DNA from 2 places in the Mycolicibacterium novocastrense genome. Region 2 is predicted to be linked to the other one. Evidence: riboswitches for the same ligand, from Rfam matches in the RefSeq annotation. Region 2 holds a riboswitch; the other holds the start of a gene.
The links. Region 2 has a riboswitch for guanidine ahead of AU072_RS08455 (DMT family transporter). Riboswitches for the same ligand answer to the same signal wherever they lie in the genome.
Positions count from the first base shown of each region.

Region 1: linked by a shared signal. The riboswitch ahead of AU072_RS26655 (agmatinase family protein) and the one ahead of AU072_RS08455 (DMT family transporter) in region 2 are both predicted to bind guanidine.

Region 1 is NZ_LQIH01000066.1:56,860-65,231, forward strand. Features, by position in the region: gene AU072_RS26640 (zinc ribbon domain-containing protein) at 1-643, shown strand, start outside; gene AU072_RS26645 (LmeA family phospholipid-binding protein) at 647-1,558, opposite strand; gene AU072_RS26650 (carbon-nitrogen hydrolase family protein) at 1,555-2,370, opposite strand; gene AU072_RS26655 (agmatinase family protein) at 2,472-3,614, opposite strand; guanidine-III (ykkC-III) riboswitch at 3,625-3,688, opposite strand; guanidine-I (ykkC/yxkD leader) riboswitch at 3,806-3,907, shown strand; gene AU072_RS26660 (high affinity choline transporter 1) at 3,931-5,469, shown strand; gene AU072_RS26665 (hypothetical protein) at 5,476-6,258, opposite strand; gene AU072_RS26670 (AMP-binding protein) at 6,557-8,122, shown strand; gene AU072_RS26675 (mycofactocin-coupled SDR family oxidoreductase) at 8,133-8,372, shown strand, end outside.
Region 2 is NZ_LQIH01000008.1:116,814-125,185, forward strand. Features, by position in the region: gene trpS (tryptophan--tRNA ligase) at 1-684, shown strand, start outside; gene yhjD (inner membrane protein YhjD) at 700-1,746, shown strand; gene AU072_RS08455 (DMT family transporter) at 1,740-2,063, opposite strand; guanidine-III (ykkC-III) riboswitch at 2,078-2,145, opposite strand; gene AU072_RS08460 (NAD(P)H-dependent flavin oxidoreductase) at 2,171-3,121, shown strand; gene AU072_RS08465 (D-alanyl-D-alanine carboxypeptidase family protein) at 3,118-4,341, opposite strand; gene AU072_RS08470 (SMP-30/gluconolactonase/LRE family protein) at 4,423-5,445, opposite strand; gene AU072_RS08475 (aspartate aminotransferase family protein) at 5,466-6,836, opposite strand; gene AU072_RS08480 (Lrp/AsnC family transcriptional regulator) at 6,833-7,354, opposite strand; gene AU072_RS08485 (gamma-aminobutyraldehyde dehydrogenase) at 7,465-8,372, shown strand, end outside.

The DNA.
Region 1 (8,372 bases), on a different contig from region 2:
CGCGCGGGTGCTCGTGACGCTGGGTGTGGGCGCGGCCATCGCGGTCACGGCCGGTGCGGTGACGGCCGTGCTCACCACCCCCGACGTCCCGAAGATCGTGTGCCCGCCCGATTGTGGGCGGCCTCCGATCGGCGAGCCCATCGAATCCAACCCGCGGTTCTATGCCGCCGACGGGTCGTTCTCCGTCCAATACCCGGGACCCGGTAGCGCGTACGAGGCGACGCTGCTCCCCGATGGGGTCGAGCTGGAGTTCACCGGCGGGGACACCGGCATGCTCGAGCTGTTCGGACTGCCCGCCGCAAACCGGACCGCCAAGCAGGTCGCCGAGGACCTGATCGACGAGTACTACCCGGACGCCGCAACCGAATACGAGATCCCCAACGCGATGGTCGGCTATGAACCCGGCTACGGCGTCGTCGCCGATGACTATCCCCAGGACGCCAGCGGCAGCTTCACCCGGCTCCGGCTGATCGTGATGGTCGCCGTCAAAAACGATGTCGCCCTGGTGGCCTCGGCGATCGGCCCCTACCGCGAATTCACACCCGACTTCGGCACGGGCCATCCGTCGGGTGCCAACTTGCAGCTGGCGATCGATATGGGCAAGTACGTCAACAGTTTCCGCTGGACCGGTGTCACCGACTGACGGTCACAGCTCGGCGAAGCAGGGATCCTGCTGACCCTTCGGGATATCGGCGTTGCGCGTCGAGAACCGGCTCACCACACCCTCATCGGTGACCTCCACCGAATCGGCCTTGATGTTCATCGGGTAATTCTTCGTCAGCTCGGAGGTGAACGCGTCCAACGCCGGCTGCACGGCTTCGCGGGGCAGCGTGAAACCCAGACCGGTCAGTTCGATCACCTGCAGCGAGATCCCGCCGTCGACGACCGCCGGCCGGGCCCTGATCGAACCGAGCCCGCCTTCCAACTCGATCGTGTCGTCGGACGGGTTGGTCGTGACACCGCTGACGAACGCGCCGATGAGCGGGATCGAATCGGAGATGGTCTGCCGAATGCCCTCCGACGACCAGTTGATGTCGGCGACCAGTGAACCGATCGTTCCGCCCGAGGTGGCCGTGTCCTCGAGGCGGACGTCCTCGATGGTCAACTCGACCTTCATACCCTTGGCGTCGCGGATCTGATTGCCTGCGGTCTCGATGTGGATGTTCGTGTAGTGGCCGGACATGTGCTGGATCAGGAACGGCGGCATGACGCCGAACGATGCGCTCGCCTCGTCTTCGACCACGCATGACGTGACACCTGCGACGACGTCGTTCGCGCGCTTACGTGCGTACAGTTCGCCGGCGAGCACGCCGGCCAGCACCAGGGCCACCACGATGACCACCACCAGCACGATCGACAGCGGATCGCGCAGCAGGCTCCTGAGCTTGGACTCCGAGGGCGGTGGCTCGCTTCGGCCCGGTTCATTGGCTCCATGGGGTCCGGGCGGCGGGCCCTGCGGCGGCGAGCCCTGCGGTGGCGGAGCCTGGTCCTGCTGTGGCGAGGGGACCTGGCCCTGCGGCGGCGACGGCTGGTTCGGGCGGGCCCACGGGTCAGTCACGAGCGCGATTCTGCCTTACCGCGACGAGCAAAGTCCGCGCGGTTGCGCAACACCGCGACCGTCTCGCGCACCTTGCGCCCGTCCTCCAGGTCGATGTCCGTCACCAGCAACTGCGGGTCGTCGCCCGCACTGACCAGCACGTCACCGGTCGGGGACGCGACCAGGCTGCCTCCCACGCCGGTCGGACCGAGCGCCGCGATGTCGGGTTCCGGACAGCCCTGGTCGACGGCGGCGACGAAGCCGGTCGTGTCGATCGCGCGGGCCCTCGCCAGCAACGTCCACTGGTCGAGCTTGCCCGGCCCGCTGCCCCACGACGCGTGCACGGTGATCAGTTGCGCACCCCGTTCGGCAAGCTCGACGTAGAGCTCCGGAAAGCGGACGTCGTAGCACAGCGTCAGCCCGACACTCACGCCGTCGACCTCGATCAGGACCGGCTCCCGGCCGGGCGCGACCGTCTTGGACTCCTGGAACCCGAACGCGTCGTAGAGGTGGATCTTCTCGTAGTGCGCGTCAACACCGTCGCCGGCGGCGATCAGTGTGTTCAGAACCCGCCCGTCACCCGAAGGCACGAACATGCCCGCGACGACGACGATGCCCGCCCGCTCGGCGATGGCCCGCACACCCGAGGCCCACGGCCCGTCGAGCGGTTCGGCGACCGGGGCCAGCGGCACCCCGAACCGGCACATCGTGGCCTCGGGGAACAGCACCATCCGGGCGCCGGCGTCGGCGGCGCGGCGGGTGTAGTCCGCCACGACCGCGAGGTTCGCCGACGGGTCGGTGCCGCTGAGGATCTGCGCGAGGGCAATCCGCATGGGCCCCAGCCTACGGCGCTTCGCCGAAACTACGGTTTCTGACGGAAACAGGGGGAATTTCGTCAAATAGCGCAGTCTCGGCGAGCTCAAAGGGGAGTCGGCTACGGCCCCCAGGCGGGGCGGGGCAGCGCTGCGGCCTTGTTGCCCAGCTTGCCGGAGCGCACCTGCGCGGCGAGGCTGTCGAGAATCACCCGCGAACTCAACAACGCGGTCTGCTCGGCCCAGTCGTACGGCGGTGAGCATTCGACCACCTCGATACCGGCCAGTCCCGGCTCGGACACCATCTTGACGAGGTTCAGCGCCTCGCGCGGCAACAGTCCGCCGGGCTCGGGCCAGCCGGTGCCCGGAACGAACCCGGCGTCGATCACATCGATGTCGAAGGACAGGTACACCGCCTTGGCGTCCTTCCACGCGATCTCCAGCGCCATCTCGGCGATCTTCTCGACACCGACCCGCTCGACGTCGCCGACCGTGATCACCGTCGACTGCCGCTCACGCCCGACCTTGACCCCCGCCCGCGGTGCCTGCCACCCGCCGATACCGATCTGCACCAGGTTGGTGGCGGGTGCGTTCTTGATGTTGGTCGCGTGGAACCACGGCGTGGTGTGCATGCGCTCGTCGAGGTCGGTCTCCTGGGTGTCGACGTGGCGGTCGAAATGGATGATCCCGACGTTGCCGTCCAGGTACGGGGCCATCCCGCGGATGGTCGGGAAACCGATCGAATGGTCGCCGCCCAGCACGACGGGCATCACGCCCTTGCTCACCACATGCGCCATGGCCTGGCTGATCTGGTCGAACGACTTCTCCAGATTTCCGGGAATCGTGAACACGTCGCCGATGTCGACCATGTTGAGCTGCTCGCGCAGATCGACGCCGGACTCGTAGTTGTAGGTGCCGAAGAGGTTGGTGGAGCGCCGAATTCCCTGCGGGCCGAAGCGCGTTCCGGGACGGTAGGTGGCGCCGGCGTCGAGGGGCACGCCGAAGATCGCGACCTCCGCGTCGTCGACCTGGTTCACGTCCTCGACGAACGGACACTTGAGGAAGGTGCCCCGCTCGCCTGCGAAGTGCGGCAACTCGCCGCGGACGAACGTCGAGATGCGACGGTCGTTGATCGTCGGGGCGGCCTCCAGCCCGAACGTCAGGCTGCGTTCGATCTCCTCGCGTTCGCGGCGGTCGGACAAGCGGGCCTCGGCCTGCTGAGCCCAGGCGCCCTCGGCGTTGAGGGGTTGGTTGTTTTCGGTCACGGGTGCTCCTGATGTGCCGTCTTGTCGCTGACCGGGTACGGCACACTCGTCCGGGGAGCCGACACGGCTCCTGCGGGCATTGTTGATCCGAAATGGTCCACGCGCTACTCGAATCGAAACAAAGCGTTAACACCGGACGCGGTCGGCCGTAACGCCGCGACGCTTATCTGGTCGACGACTCACAGGTGACTGTGAGGCGCGCCTAGGGTTCCGCCGCAATCATGCGGGTCTGGTCCGAGAGGTGCAGGCGGACTGCGGCGTCCGTTCCACGGCGGGAGAAAAGCCCGGGAGACTCCATCGCGCATAGGAGCTCCAGATGATTCTTCTCGGTGTGGCGGCCAGCATCGTCGTCGTCGTGGCCGTCGGTTTCTACGTGTCCAAACGCATCGAAGGCGACAGCTCGAATTTCCTTGTCGGCGGCCGCATGTTGCCCTACTGGCTGATCGGCGGCGCATTGATGGGCTCGGCCGTCGACACCAACGCCACGCTGGGCAACACCGACCTCGCCTACGAGTTCGGCTTCTGGGCGGGTGCGAGCCTGCCGCTCGGCCTGGCACTGTGCCTGACCATCACGGGCGTGTTCTTCGCCAAACCGATGAACCGCATGGGGTTGACGTCGTTTCCCGATTACTACCGCCTGAGATTCGGCCGGTCGGTGGAGGTCGGCGCCTCCGCGCTGCTGGCGGTCGGATTCTGCATGCTGGTGGCGGGCAACCTGGTCGCGGGTGGCTTCCTGTTCAACTACTTCCTGGGCATGCCGTACTGGCTGGGTGTCGTGCTCATCGCGGGAATTGCGGTGGCCTACACCGGCACCGGTGGATTGATCGCCGACGCCTACACCGCGATCATCCAGATGTCGCTGATCCTGATCGGTGCGATCGGGATGCTGGTGTGGATGGCCTCCACGCACACCCTCGAAATCGCCGACGGCACCGGGCCGCTGGCCCTTGGGCAGTTGTCGGACCCGGCGCAGGGCGCGGTGATCAACTGGGCCACGTTGCTCGCGCTCGGCATCGGCGACATCGTCGCGATCGACTTCATGCAGCGGGTGTTCGCCGCCAAGTCGCCCACGAGCGCGCGCCGCGCGTGCTTCGTCGCGGCCACCGGCACGGTCGCGATCTGTGTGCCGTTCGGCCTGGTGGTGTTGGCCGCCAAGACGTTCCTGCCCGAAGACATCGACGGCCCACCACTTTTCGTGCTTCTCGGCGAATACGCTCCGACGGTGCTGACCGTGATCGTGTTGTGCGGGCTGGTCGGCGCGTCGATGAGCACCGCCAACGGGGCGATCCTGGCGATCTCGAATGTCTGCGTTCGCAACCTCGGCGGTATCCGGCGTGTCCACGTGCCCGGCCAGCGCGACCCGCTGCTGCGTGCGACCCGTATCGCGATGGTCCCGATGACGGTGTTCTCGATCGCGTTCGCGATCTACGTCAAACAGACGGGCATCCTGCTGACCCTCGCGTTCGACCTGCTGCTGGCCTGTTTGGTCGTGCCCTTCATCCTCGGGCTGGTATGGCGGCGGGGCACCACCGCCGCGGCGATCGCCGCGATGGGTGTGGGATTGGTTGTCCGTCTCGTCCTGTTCATGCTGACGCCGACGATCTACGGCGTCGACAACACCATCCTGTACGTCCGAAACGACCTCGTGCCGGCAAGTTTCGACGGCTGGCCGACGTTCATCGCGTTCGCCGCGGCGATCGTCACCTACCTCGCCGTGTCGCTGATGACCCGACCGGCGCATCTGCGGGGGCTGGACATCCAGTTGGCCAAGGACGTCGACGACGCGCTCGATGCGACCGCAGAAGAGATCGAGCACGGCGTACCGGTGCTGGCAGGAAAGCCCGGACCGGCGTAGCCGGGCTCAGGTCGGTGCGACGGTCGGCCAGGGTACGGTCAACACCCCGTCGCGCATCCGCCGGCGCGCGGGTACGACAGGAAAACCGCTGTCGTGCAACAGTTCCAGCATCGCGCGCCACCGCACCCGCGGGCCGAACACCCCGTGCCCCGCAACGCTGGCCCACGCGCGGTCGGCGGCGCTCAGCAATGCGTGCACGGGCTGACCGTCGACGTTGTGGTGGATCAGTGCCTTCGGCAGCCGCTCGGCCAGATCGGACGGCCGTTCGATCGCGAACGGGTCGCACGCCAGCGTCAGGCTCACCGGACCGTTCTCGTCCAGCAGAATCCAACAGGCTCGGCGGCCGAGTTCGTCGCAGGTGCCGTCGACGATCAGGCCACCGGTCGCGAGCTGTCGCTGCATCGTCGACCACGCCTCGTGCACCGCTTCGACCGGGTACTGCCGCAACACGTTGAACGCCCGCACCAGGACGGGCCGCAGTCCCGCCAATTCGAAACCGCCGAGGCCGAACTGCACCACCCGGGACTCCGCCGCCTGCGCCGTCTGCACGCGGTCGGGATCGATCTCCAGGCCCACGACGCGAATGTCGTTGCGCACCACCCGCAGCCGTGCGGCGAGCTCGAGCGTCGTCACCGGCAAGGCGCCGTAACCGAGATCGATGACCAGCGGATCCTCGGCAGCGGCCAGCGCGACCCGGACCCGCGGCGCGTGCACGAGCCAGCGGTCACTGCGGCGCAACCGGTTGTAGCCGGTGGTACCCCGTGTCAGCTGACCGATGGGCCCGCTCATGGCTCCGAGTCTATGGTCCGCCGGCCCCTTGGCTCCGATGCGCGGGACCATCGCGGGGCAAGGGTGCGAACTTTCCCGATGTAAAAGTAGAATACGACTCTCGTTCGGCAATAGTGTTGCTATGATCGCACGCGTCCACTGGTCGCCATCGGCAGCAGCGGTGCTGCCACCTCACGGGGGTGCTGACGTTGGTGCACGATCCGCCGGGTCCGCGGATTTCGCGGCCGACCCCAGCCGGACCGTGGCATGCTCGCCTTCGATATCTGCAGACGCGTGCACCCGAAAACGAGCTCCGGCAGTGACGAGCGTATTCCACGAGGCGACCCGGGTGATTCCTGCCGACCTTCGGAAGCACTACGAAGCGGAAGGATGGTGGACGTCCGACACGCTTGGCGCGTCGCTTTCGGAGTCGCTGACCGCTCACCGGGAGCTGCCGTTCCGGGTCTATTCGTCCGCCCGCCCGTACGCCGGGACGTTCGGCGACGTGGAGACCGTCGCCCGCCGGCTGGCCGAAGGCTTGCGGGCGCGTGGGGTGCAACCGGGTGACGTCGTGGCGTTCCAGCTGCCGAATTGGATGGAGTCCGCCGCGACGTTCTGGGCGGCCACGCTGCTCGGTGCGGTCGTGGTGCCGATCGTGCACTTCTACGGGCGCAAGGAGCTCGGGCACATCCTGACCACCGCTGCGCCGAAGGTCTTCATCACGGCGACGGAGTTCGGCCGGATGACGTATCACCCTGATCTGGTCGCGGACGTTCCGATCGTCGGTGTGGTCGGACGCGACTTCGACGACCTGCTGTCGCCGACGCCCATGACGGGGGTGCTCGACGCGGATCCGGCGGGTCCGGCACTGATCGCGTTCACGTCGGGGACCACCCGCGACCCCAAGGGCGTCGTGCACAGCCATCAGTCGCTGGGCTTCGAGATCCGCCAACTGGCGGCCAACCACCCGCCCAATCCGTCGGGTTCGGTGATGGCGCTGCCGGTGGGACACTTCATCGGAATGCTCGGCGGACTGTTGTGCCCGGTGCTCGAAGGAGTACCGGTACACCTGTGCGACACTTGGGATCCCGGCCTGGTGCTGGACCTGATGCGGCGTGACGGCGTCGGCTTCGGCGGTGGGCCAACGTATTTCATCACCAGCCTGCTCGACCACCCCGAGTTCACCGAAGAACACTTGCGGTACATGCCCTATCTGGGTCTGGGTGGCTCAGCCGTGCCGGTTGCGGTGACGCGGCGGCTCACCGATCTGGGACTGGTCGTGACACGGTCATACGGCAGCACGGAACATCCGTCGATCACCGGGTCGCGGCCCGAAGCCCCCGTCGAGAAGCGGCTTTACACAGACGGCCCGGCGCGTCCCGGTGTCGAGCTCCGCATCGCCTCCGACGGTGAAATCCTGTCCCGCGGTCCGGATTTGTGCCTTGGTTACCTCGACCCACAGCTCTCGGCCACGGCGTTCGACGCCGACGGGTGGTACCACACCGGGGATGTCGGCGTCCTCGACGAGGACGGGTATCTCACCATCACCGACCGTAAGGCCGACGTGATCATCCGCGGTGGTGAGAACATCAGCGCCATCGAAGTCGAAGAAGCGCTGCTCGGCCTACCCGCCGTCGCCGAGGCCGTCGTGGTGGCCGCGCCCGACCGCGCATTCGGTGAGCGGGTCGCAGCGGTACTGAGGCTGAAGCCGGGTTGGCCCATGCCGACCCGTGACGATGTGCGCGAGCATTTCGTATCCGCCGGGATGGCACGTCAGAAGTGGCCCGAAGAGTTGCACCAGGTCGACGACTTCCCGCGCACAGCAAGCGGCAAGGTACAGAAGTACCTGGTACGGCAGAAAGTTCGTCGGTTTCACCGATTGTGAGGAGGCTTCGATGACGGGACGCGTTGCGGGCAAGGTGGCTTTCGTCACCGGCGCGGCTCGCGGGCAGGGCCGCAGCCACGCGGTCCGGCTGGCCGAGGAGGGCGCCGACATCATCGCGGTCGACATCTGCAGGCACATCGACAACACACCCGAACCGGGGTCGACCCCCGCCGACCTGGCCGAGACCGCCGACATGGTCAAGGCGCTGGATCGCCGTGTCGTCACCGCGGAGGTCGACGTCTGCGACTTC
Region 2 (8,372 bases):
ACGCAGTTCAAGGACAAGTCGCAGAAGGAAGGCAGCGAGGCCACCACCGTGGGGTTGTTCACCTATCCGGTGCTGATGGCCGCCGATGTGCTGCTGTACGACACCGAGCTCGTCCCGGTCGGGGAGGACCAACGCCAGCACCTGGAGTTGGCACGCGATGTGGCGCAACGGGTCAACTCGCGCTTTCCGGACACCTTCGTCATTCCCGAGCCGATGATCCCGAAGGCGACGGCCAAGATCTACGACCTGCAGGACCCGACGTCGAAGATGAGCAAATCCGCGGGCACCGAGGCCGGCCTGATCGGCCTGCTCGACGATCCGAAGACGTCGGCCAAAAAGATCCGCTCGGCCGTCACCGACAGCGACCGCGAGGTGCGATACGACCCCGACGCCAAACCCGGCGTCTCGAACCTGCTGACCATCCAGTCGGCGGTCACCGGCTCCGACATCGACAAGCTCGTCGAGGGTTACGCGGGCCGCGGATACGGCGACCTCAAGGCGGACACCGCGGAGGCCGTCGTCGAGTTCGTGACACCCATCAAGGAACGGGTCGACGAACTGCTCGCCGATCCCGCCGAATTGGAATCGATTCTGGCGGTGGGCGCCGAACGGGCCCGCGACGTGTCTGCGACGACACTGCGCCGGGTATATGACCGGTTGGGGTTTCTGCGGCCGGGGGGCTGACGTGGGGAGGCTGTTGTGAAACCTCCGGGTGAGCCGGAAGCGCCCGACGAGAAGAAGGGGTTCATCGACCGGCTGCGCGCGCGGCACGAATGGTTCGACCACGTCATGCGGGCGCAGGAGCGCTACAACGACAGCAAGGGCGACTTCTACGCGGCGGGCATCACGTACTTCACGGTCTTCGCGATGTTCCCGCTGTTGATGGTCGGATTCGCGATCGGCGGTTTCATCCTGGTCAGCCAGCCCGAACTGCTCGCCGACATTCAGGACCGGATCCGGGCGTCGGTGTCCGGCGACGTCGCCACGCAGCTCGTCGAACTGATGGACTCCGCGATCGAGTCCCGCACCTCGGTCGGGATCATCGGGCTGGCCACCGCGGCATGGGCCGGGCTCGGCTGGATGGCCAACCTGCGCGAGGCGCTGAGCCAGATGTGGGGCCTGATGCGACGCGAAACCCCCGGCTTCGTGCGCACGAAGTTGTCGGACCTGACGGCCATCGCCGGCCTGTTCCTGGCGATCGCGGCCACCATCGCGCTGACCGTGGTGAGCAGCTCTGGAGTGGCCCGCAAGGCCGTCGAATGGGTTGGGCTGGGCGATGTTCCGGGCATGAGCATCCTGCTGCGGGTGATCTCGCTGGCGTTCTCGGTGTTGATCAGCTGGCTGCTGTTCACCTGGATCATCGCGCGGTTGCCCCGCGAATCGATCAGCTTTCACTCGGCGATGCGGGCCGGGCTGCTCGCGGCGGTCGCGTTCGAGGTCTTCAAGCAGGTGGCGTCGATCTACCTGCGCTCGGTGGTGACCGGCCCGGCCGGGGCGACGTTCGGCCCGGTTCTCGGCCTGATGGTGTTCGCCTACATCACCGCTCGGCTCATCCTCTTCGCCACGGCGTGGGCGGCCACGTCGATCGAGAACATGGAGGCCGCACCGCTCCCGCCGCCCGGGCTCGTGCAGATCGCCCCCCGGGTGCAGGTGCACGAGGGTGTCGGGGTTAGCGGTGTGCTGACCGCTGCGGCGGCGGGAGCGCTTGGCGCGCTAGGGATTTCGAAGCTCCGACGGCGTCATTGATTCTGGCTGACCAGCTGCAGGCCGACCACGCAACCGATGATGCCGAGCAGCAGTGCCACCTTGATCGGTGACGCGCTCTCCTCGCCGGTGGCCAGCGCATAGGCGACGGTGAGCGCGGCGCCCACGCCCACCCACACTGCATACCCGGTGCCGACGGGCAGATCTCGCAGGGCGATACCCAGGCCGCCCATCGAGATGATCAGCGCCACAACGAAAACGGTGATCGGAACCGGGCGGGTGAAACCTTCCGACTTGCTCAGGGCGACCGCCCACACAGCTTCGAACGCACCCGAAGCTATGAGGATGACCCAGGGCATGAAGCAACACCTCCGAAACGCCGTCTTGTCGCTGGCCGGGTACGGCGCCGCTCGTCCGGTGTCGACTGCTGACCGCCCCACCGTAACAAAGCGGTAACGTCGCATCCGTGCCCCTTGCGACGCCGTGGTCCCGCCGCATCGGCCTCGAGGTGCCGATCGTCAACGCGCCGATGGGCGGCACCGCGGGCGGGGTCCTGGCCGCCGCGGTATCCCGGGCGGGCGGCCTCGGCATGGTCGGGATGGGGAGTTCGGCCACCGCCGCGAAGTTGGCGACCGAACTGCCGCACGTGTCGGGGCTCGGGCGTCCGTTCGGTATCGGGCTCGTGCACTGGGTGACGGCGGCAGAGCCGGAACTGTTGGAGGTGGCGCTCGCCGCGAAGCCCGCGCTGCTGGCCGTCAGCTTCGGCGACGAATGGTCCTGGGTTCAGCGGGCCCACGACGCCGGCGTGTCGGTGGCCGCCCAGGTCGCCGATGTGACCGGTGCGCGGCGGGCGGCCGACGCGGGTGTCGACGTGATCGTCGCGCGCGGGGCGGAGGGCGGCGGGCACGGCGAGGCGCGCATCGGCACCCTGCCGTTGCTCGCGGAGGTGCTCGACGCGGTGACGGTGCCCGTGCTGGCCGCCGGGGGTATCGGCACGGGCCGTGGGCTTGCGGCGGTGCTGGCCGCTGGAGCCTCGGGCGCCTGGCTGGGTACGGCGTTCATAACCTGCACCGAAGCGACGACGTCCGATGGCGCCCGCGAGCAACTGCTGCGCGCATCGGGAGAGGATACTGTGACGACGCGCGTCTTCGACATTGCTCTCGATTACCCTTGGCCGACAACGTTTCCCGAGCGGGTGCTACGCAACCAGTTCGTCGACCGCTTCGACGGGCGCGAGGACCTCATCGATGCCGACGCGCGCGCCGTACTGGCCGCCGCCGCAGCCGCCGAGGACTACTCGGTGGCGCCCGTCAACGCCGGCCAGGGCGTCGGAATGGTCCGCGAAACGCGCTCCGCGGCCGACGTGGTCGAACGGCTCTGCACCGAGGCGGAGCAGCTGTTGCGCCGCTGGGGTTAGTGCTGCGGGCGCCGGTTCAGCGACCGCGCGCCCATGATCAACGAGAACACGATCATGCTGCCGACCACCGCGACACCGACCCGCACCGGCATCGCGTCGATGTCCGACATCATCGGGGCCGCGTTGACCGCGGGGTTGGTGCCGTCGGCGCCCGGCTTGGTTCCGAGCAACGACGGGTCGGGCTCGATCAGTGTGCCGACGCTGGTGCCCGGCGCCGTGGCGAAGCCGTAGTCGAGGAGATGCGCGGCCTGCTCCCAGGGTGCGATCGGTTGGCGGGTGCCCTTGAGGAGCACGGCGACCAGTCGGCGGCCGTCGCGGTCGGCGGCGCCGACGAACGTCTGGCCGGCGTCGTCGGTATAGCCGGTCTTACCGCCCATCGCGCCGGGATAGTTGAGCAGGAGCTTGTTGTCGTTCTCGATGGGGTAGCCGACGTCGCCGCGGCCGGGGAAGTCGAATGCGCGGGTCAACACGATGTCGCTGAAAACCGGGTTGCGCCAGGCATATCGATAGAACAGCGCCATGTCGTAGGCCGAGGTGCTCATGCCGGGACCGTCGAGCCCGGACGGCGTGGCGACGCGGGTGTCGAGGCCGCCCAGCTTGCGGGCCAGGTCGTTGAGCTTGTGCAGCGTGGCGTCCCAGCCGCCCATCTGGCGGGCCAGTGCGAACGCGGCGTCGTTGCCCGAGTACATCAGCAGCCCGTGCAGCAGGTCGTTGATCGAATAGTGGCCGCCCTCGCCGACCCCGACCTTGGTGCCCTCCTGGGCGGCGTCCTCGGCGGTGCCGGGAACGACCTTGTGCAGCGGCAGCTCCTTGATCGCCGCCATGGCGGTCAGCACCTTGACGATGCTGGCGGGCCGGTGCCTGCCGTGCGGATCCTTGGCGGCGATGACGTCTCCGGAGTCGAGGTCGGCCACCAGCCACGCCTCGGCCGAGATGTCGTTGGGTAGTGGCGGGGTGCCCGGCGCGGTGATGACTCCGCAGCCGGAGAGCTTCTCGCCACCCATCGGCGTGGCCGGCACCGGCAGCGGCGCGGGCGGCGCCTGACCCGGTTTGGGCACCTCGGATGCGTCGACCGCGGGCGGCGTCACCTCGCGGTACGGGCATGCGCTCGCCTCGGGGGCGGCCGGCGGCTGCGCGCTTGCCACGGCCGGTCCCGCGGCCACGAACAAGGCGGTGGCCAGTACGGCGGCGCGGTGCAGCGGATTTCGAAACTTCGCCATCGTGACCGCACATTAAGCCGCGAAAGGGCGGATCGCGCGTAGGCGCGCTGTGACTGGTGTTACTTGAGTTTCATTTGTGACTTAGCGGATCGACAGCGACGCGACGTCGACGTGCGCGACGGCGGGGAACCCGATGCTGCCCATCCACAGCCGGCCCTCGGATTCGACCAGACCGGTCACCATGCCGAAGTGCGGATGCTCGCAGCGGATGCCCGCGACGACGTCACCGGTGTCGGGATCGAACGCCACCGCCCACACCTCGGGCTTGATCTGGGGCTGCAGCTTGTCGGGCAGCTTCCACAACAACTTGCGCAGGGCGGGCCAGCGCGGTGCGAGCCATTCGGCGGCGGTGTTGAGCGGTGAGACCATCGCACACCAGATGCGGCCGTCGGCGCCGGTGGACAGGTTGTCGGGATGGCCGGGCAGGTTCGCCCGAAGCGGGGTCACCGACCCGGCGCGCTCGCCGGTGAGCCAGAACTTCGACAGCCGGCGCCCCATCGTCTCGGCGAACACCAACGCCGACCCGTCGGCGGTCGGGGTGACACCGTTGGCGAAATACAGCCCCGCCACCGCGGTGAGCACGGTGCCGTCCGCATCGCGGCGGAACAGGCTGCCGCGCGGGCGCGCCTCCATCACCGCGCCCTTGAAGTGGGCGTAGTCGAACGCGCTCGTCGACTCGGTGAAATAGATTGTGCCATCCGGTGATTGGGTGACGTTCGAGCAGAACATCAGTCGCCGGTCGTCGACTTCAGCCACGAGCGTCTGCACCGTACCGCTTGATGGGTCCATCGACATCAGGCCGCCGGGGCTGGTGCAGACCAGGATCCGGCCGTCATGCGCGACGTGCATGCCCAGCGGCCGGCCCTCGGTGGTGGCGACGACGACCGGGTCGCCACCAGCGGGCGCGATGCGAACGATGCGGCCGTCGTCGAGGCCTGCCCAGATGGCGCCCTCGGCGTCGACCACCACGTCCTCGGGCGCGTTGCCGGGCACGTTGACGACGGTCAGGTCGGCCGACGGCAGATCTGGAAGCGGATCGACGGGCGGCGGCTGCCAGCGGACGGGATCGATCGGCGGCTTCTTGGGCTTCGGCTCGGTGGACACGCCGCCAGTCTCGCGCAAACTCAGATGCGGCGGCCGGCTTCGGCGAGCACGTCGCGCATGATCTGGTAGATCGCGTCGAATTCCTTCTGGCCGCTGATCAGAGGCGGGGCCAACTGGACGACCGGATCGCCGCGGTCATCAGCGCGGCAGTACAGGCCGGCCTCGAAGAGGGCGGGGGTCAGGAACCCGCGCAGCATCCGCTCGGACTCCTCGTCGTTGAAGGTCTCCTTGGTGGCTTTGTCCTTGACCAGTTCGATGCCGTAGAAGTAGCCCTCGCCGCGAACGTCGCCGACGATCGGCAGGTCGTACAACTGCTCGAGGGTGGCCCGGAATCTCGGCGCGTTCTCCTTGACGTGGTCGTTGAGCCCCTCGCGTTCGAAGATGTCGAGATTGGCCAGCGCCACCGCCGACGACACCGGATGCCCGCCGAAGGTGTAGCCGTGCGCGAACATGGTCTTGCCGTCGTTGAACGGCTCGAACAACCGGTCGCTGGCGACCATCGCACCGATCGGCGAGTAGCCGGACGTCAAACCCTTTGCGCAGGTGATGATGTCGGGGACGTAGCCGAAGTCGTCACAGGCGAACATCGACCCGATCCGGCCGTATGCGCAGATGACCTCGTCGGACACCAGCAGCACGTCGTACTCGTCGCAGATCTCCCGGACCCGCTCGAAATACCCTGGCGGCGGCGGGAAGCAGCCGCCCGCGTTCTGCACCGGTTCGAGGAAGACGGCCGCGACGGTGTCGGGGCCCTCGAATTCGATGGCTTCGGCGATGCGGTCGGCGCAGTACTGTCCGAACGCCTTCTCGTCGCCCTGGTACGGCGCGGGGGCGCGGTAGAAGTTCGTGTTGGGCACCCGGAAGCCGCCCGGTGTCAGCGGCTCGAACGGTGCCTTGAACACCGGCAACCCGGTGATCGCCAGCGCCCCCTGCGGTGTGCCGTGATAGGCGATGGAACGCGAAACCACCTTGTGCTTACCGGGTTTGCCGGTCAGCTTGAAATAGTTCTTGGCCAGTTTCCACGCCGACTCGACGGCTTCGCCGCCACCGGTGGTGAAGAACACCCGGTTCAGATCGCCGGGTGCGTAACCGGCGACGCGTTCGGCGAGTTCGATCGCGGTCGGCGTGGCGTAAGACCACAGCGGGAAGAATGCCAACTGCTCGGCCTGTTTGGCGGCGGCCTCGGCCAATTCCTGGCGGCCGTGCCCGACCTGGACCACGAAAAGCCCTGACAGCCCGTCGATGTAGCTCTTGCCGGTGCTGTCCCAGATCGTGACACCCTCACCGCGTGTGATGATCGGCGGAGTGATGCCGGCGCCGTGCCGGGCGAAGTGACCCCACAGGTGACGGTTGGCTTTCGCGCCGAGGTCGGCCGAAAGGGTTGAAGTCATCGAGTGCCCCAATTGTATTGCTGCTTGACGAGTTTCAGGTAAACGAGTGTCTCGGTGGATATCACTCCCGGCAGCGCTCGGATCTGGGTGTTGAGCAGGTCGAGCAGGTCGTCGTCGTCCTCGCAGACCACCTCGACGATGGCGTCGAAGGATCCGGCGGTGAGCACCACGTAGTCGACGGAATCGATGGCGGCCAGCTTTTCGGCCACCTTGGTCGTGTCGCCGGTGCAGCGGATCCCGATCATCGCCTGGCGGGCGAAACCCAGTTGCATGGGATCGGTGACGGCGACGATCTGCATGACACCGGCGTCGACCATGCGTTGCACCCGCTGCCGGACGGCGGCCTCGGACAACCCGACCGACTTGCCGATGCCCGCATACGAGCGGCGGCCGTCCTGCTGCAGCTTCTCGATGATCTGCTTGCTCAAGTCGTCGAGCGGAAACGCGGCGCCGGGACGGGACTGGTTGAGTCGGAACGAAACGGGGCCGAGGCCGTGCGTCGCACCCGGAGTAGGCATGCCAGTGATTGTGCACGGAATTCGTCGTCAGAGGCAACCACAGCCATGAAATCACTCGTTCGGGCCCGGCTCGGCTATGGGAAAGCGTAGGGGTCCGTTAGCGTATGGCCATGACTGCGACATCCGTTTCCGCCAGTGTGGCGGGCAGCTGGATCGACGGCGCCGCGGTGGCGACCGGCGGACCCGCCCACCGGGTCACCGACCCCGCGACCGGGCAGGCCGTCGCCGAATACGCGTTGGGCACGCCCGCCGACGTGGACACCGCGGTGGCCTCGGCCCGCGCGGCGTTGACCGAATGGTCCACCGCCACGCCAGCGGACCGCTCGGCTGTCCTGTTCAAGCTGGCGCACCTGGCGGGCGAGAGCGCGGAGGCACTGGTCGCCGAGGAGGTCAGCCAGACCGGTAAGCCGGTGCGGCTGGCCGCCGAATTCGACGTGCCCGGCAGCGTCGACAACATCGACTTCTTCGCCGGCGCGGCGCGCCACCTGGAAGGCAAGGCGAGCGCCGAGTATTCCGCCGATCACACCTCGAGCATCCGGCGTGAGGCGGTCGGTGTGGTCGCCACCATCACGCCGTGGAACTATCCGTTGCAGATGGCGGTGTGGAAAGTATTGCCCGCGTTGGCCGCCGGCTGTTCGGTGGTGATCAAACCGTGTGAGTTGACACCGTTGACCACGTTGACGCTCGCGCGCCTCGCCAAGGAGGCGGGCCTGCCCGACGGCGTCTTCAATGTGGTCACAGGACTCGGCGGCGAGGTCGGCACGGCGCTGGCCGGCCACCGCGACGTCGACGTCGTGACCTTCACCGGGTCGACGCCCGTGGGCCGCAAGGTGATGGCTGCGGCGGCGGTGCACGGCCACCGGGTGCAGCTCGAGCTCGGCGGCAAGGCGCCGTTCGTGGTGTTCGACGACGCAGATCTCGACGCCGCCGTCCAGGGCGCTGCGGCCGGCGCGCTGATCAACACCGGTCAGGACTGCACGGCGGCGACGCGGGCGATCGTCGCGCGCGAGCTCTACGA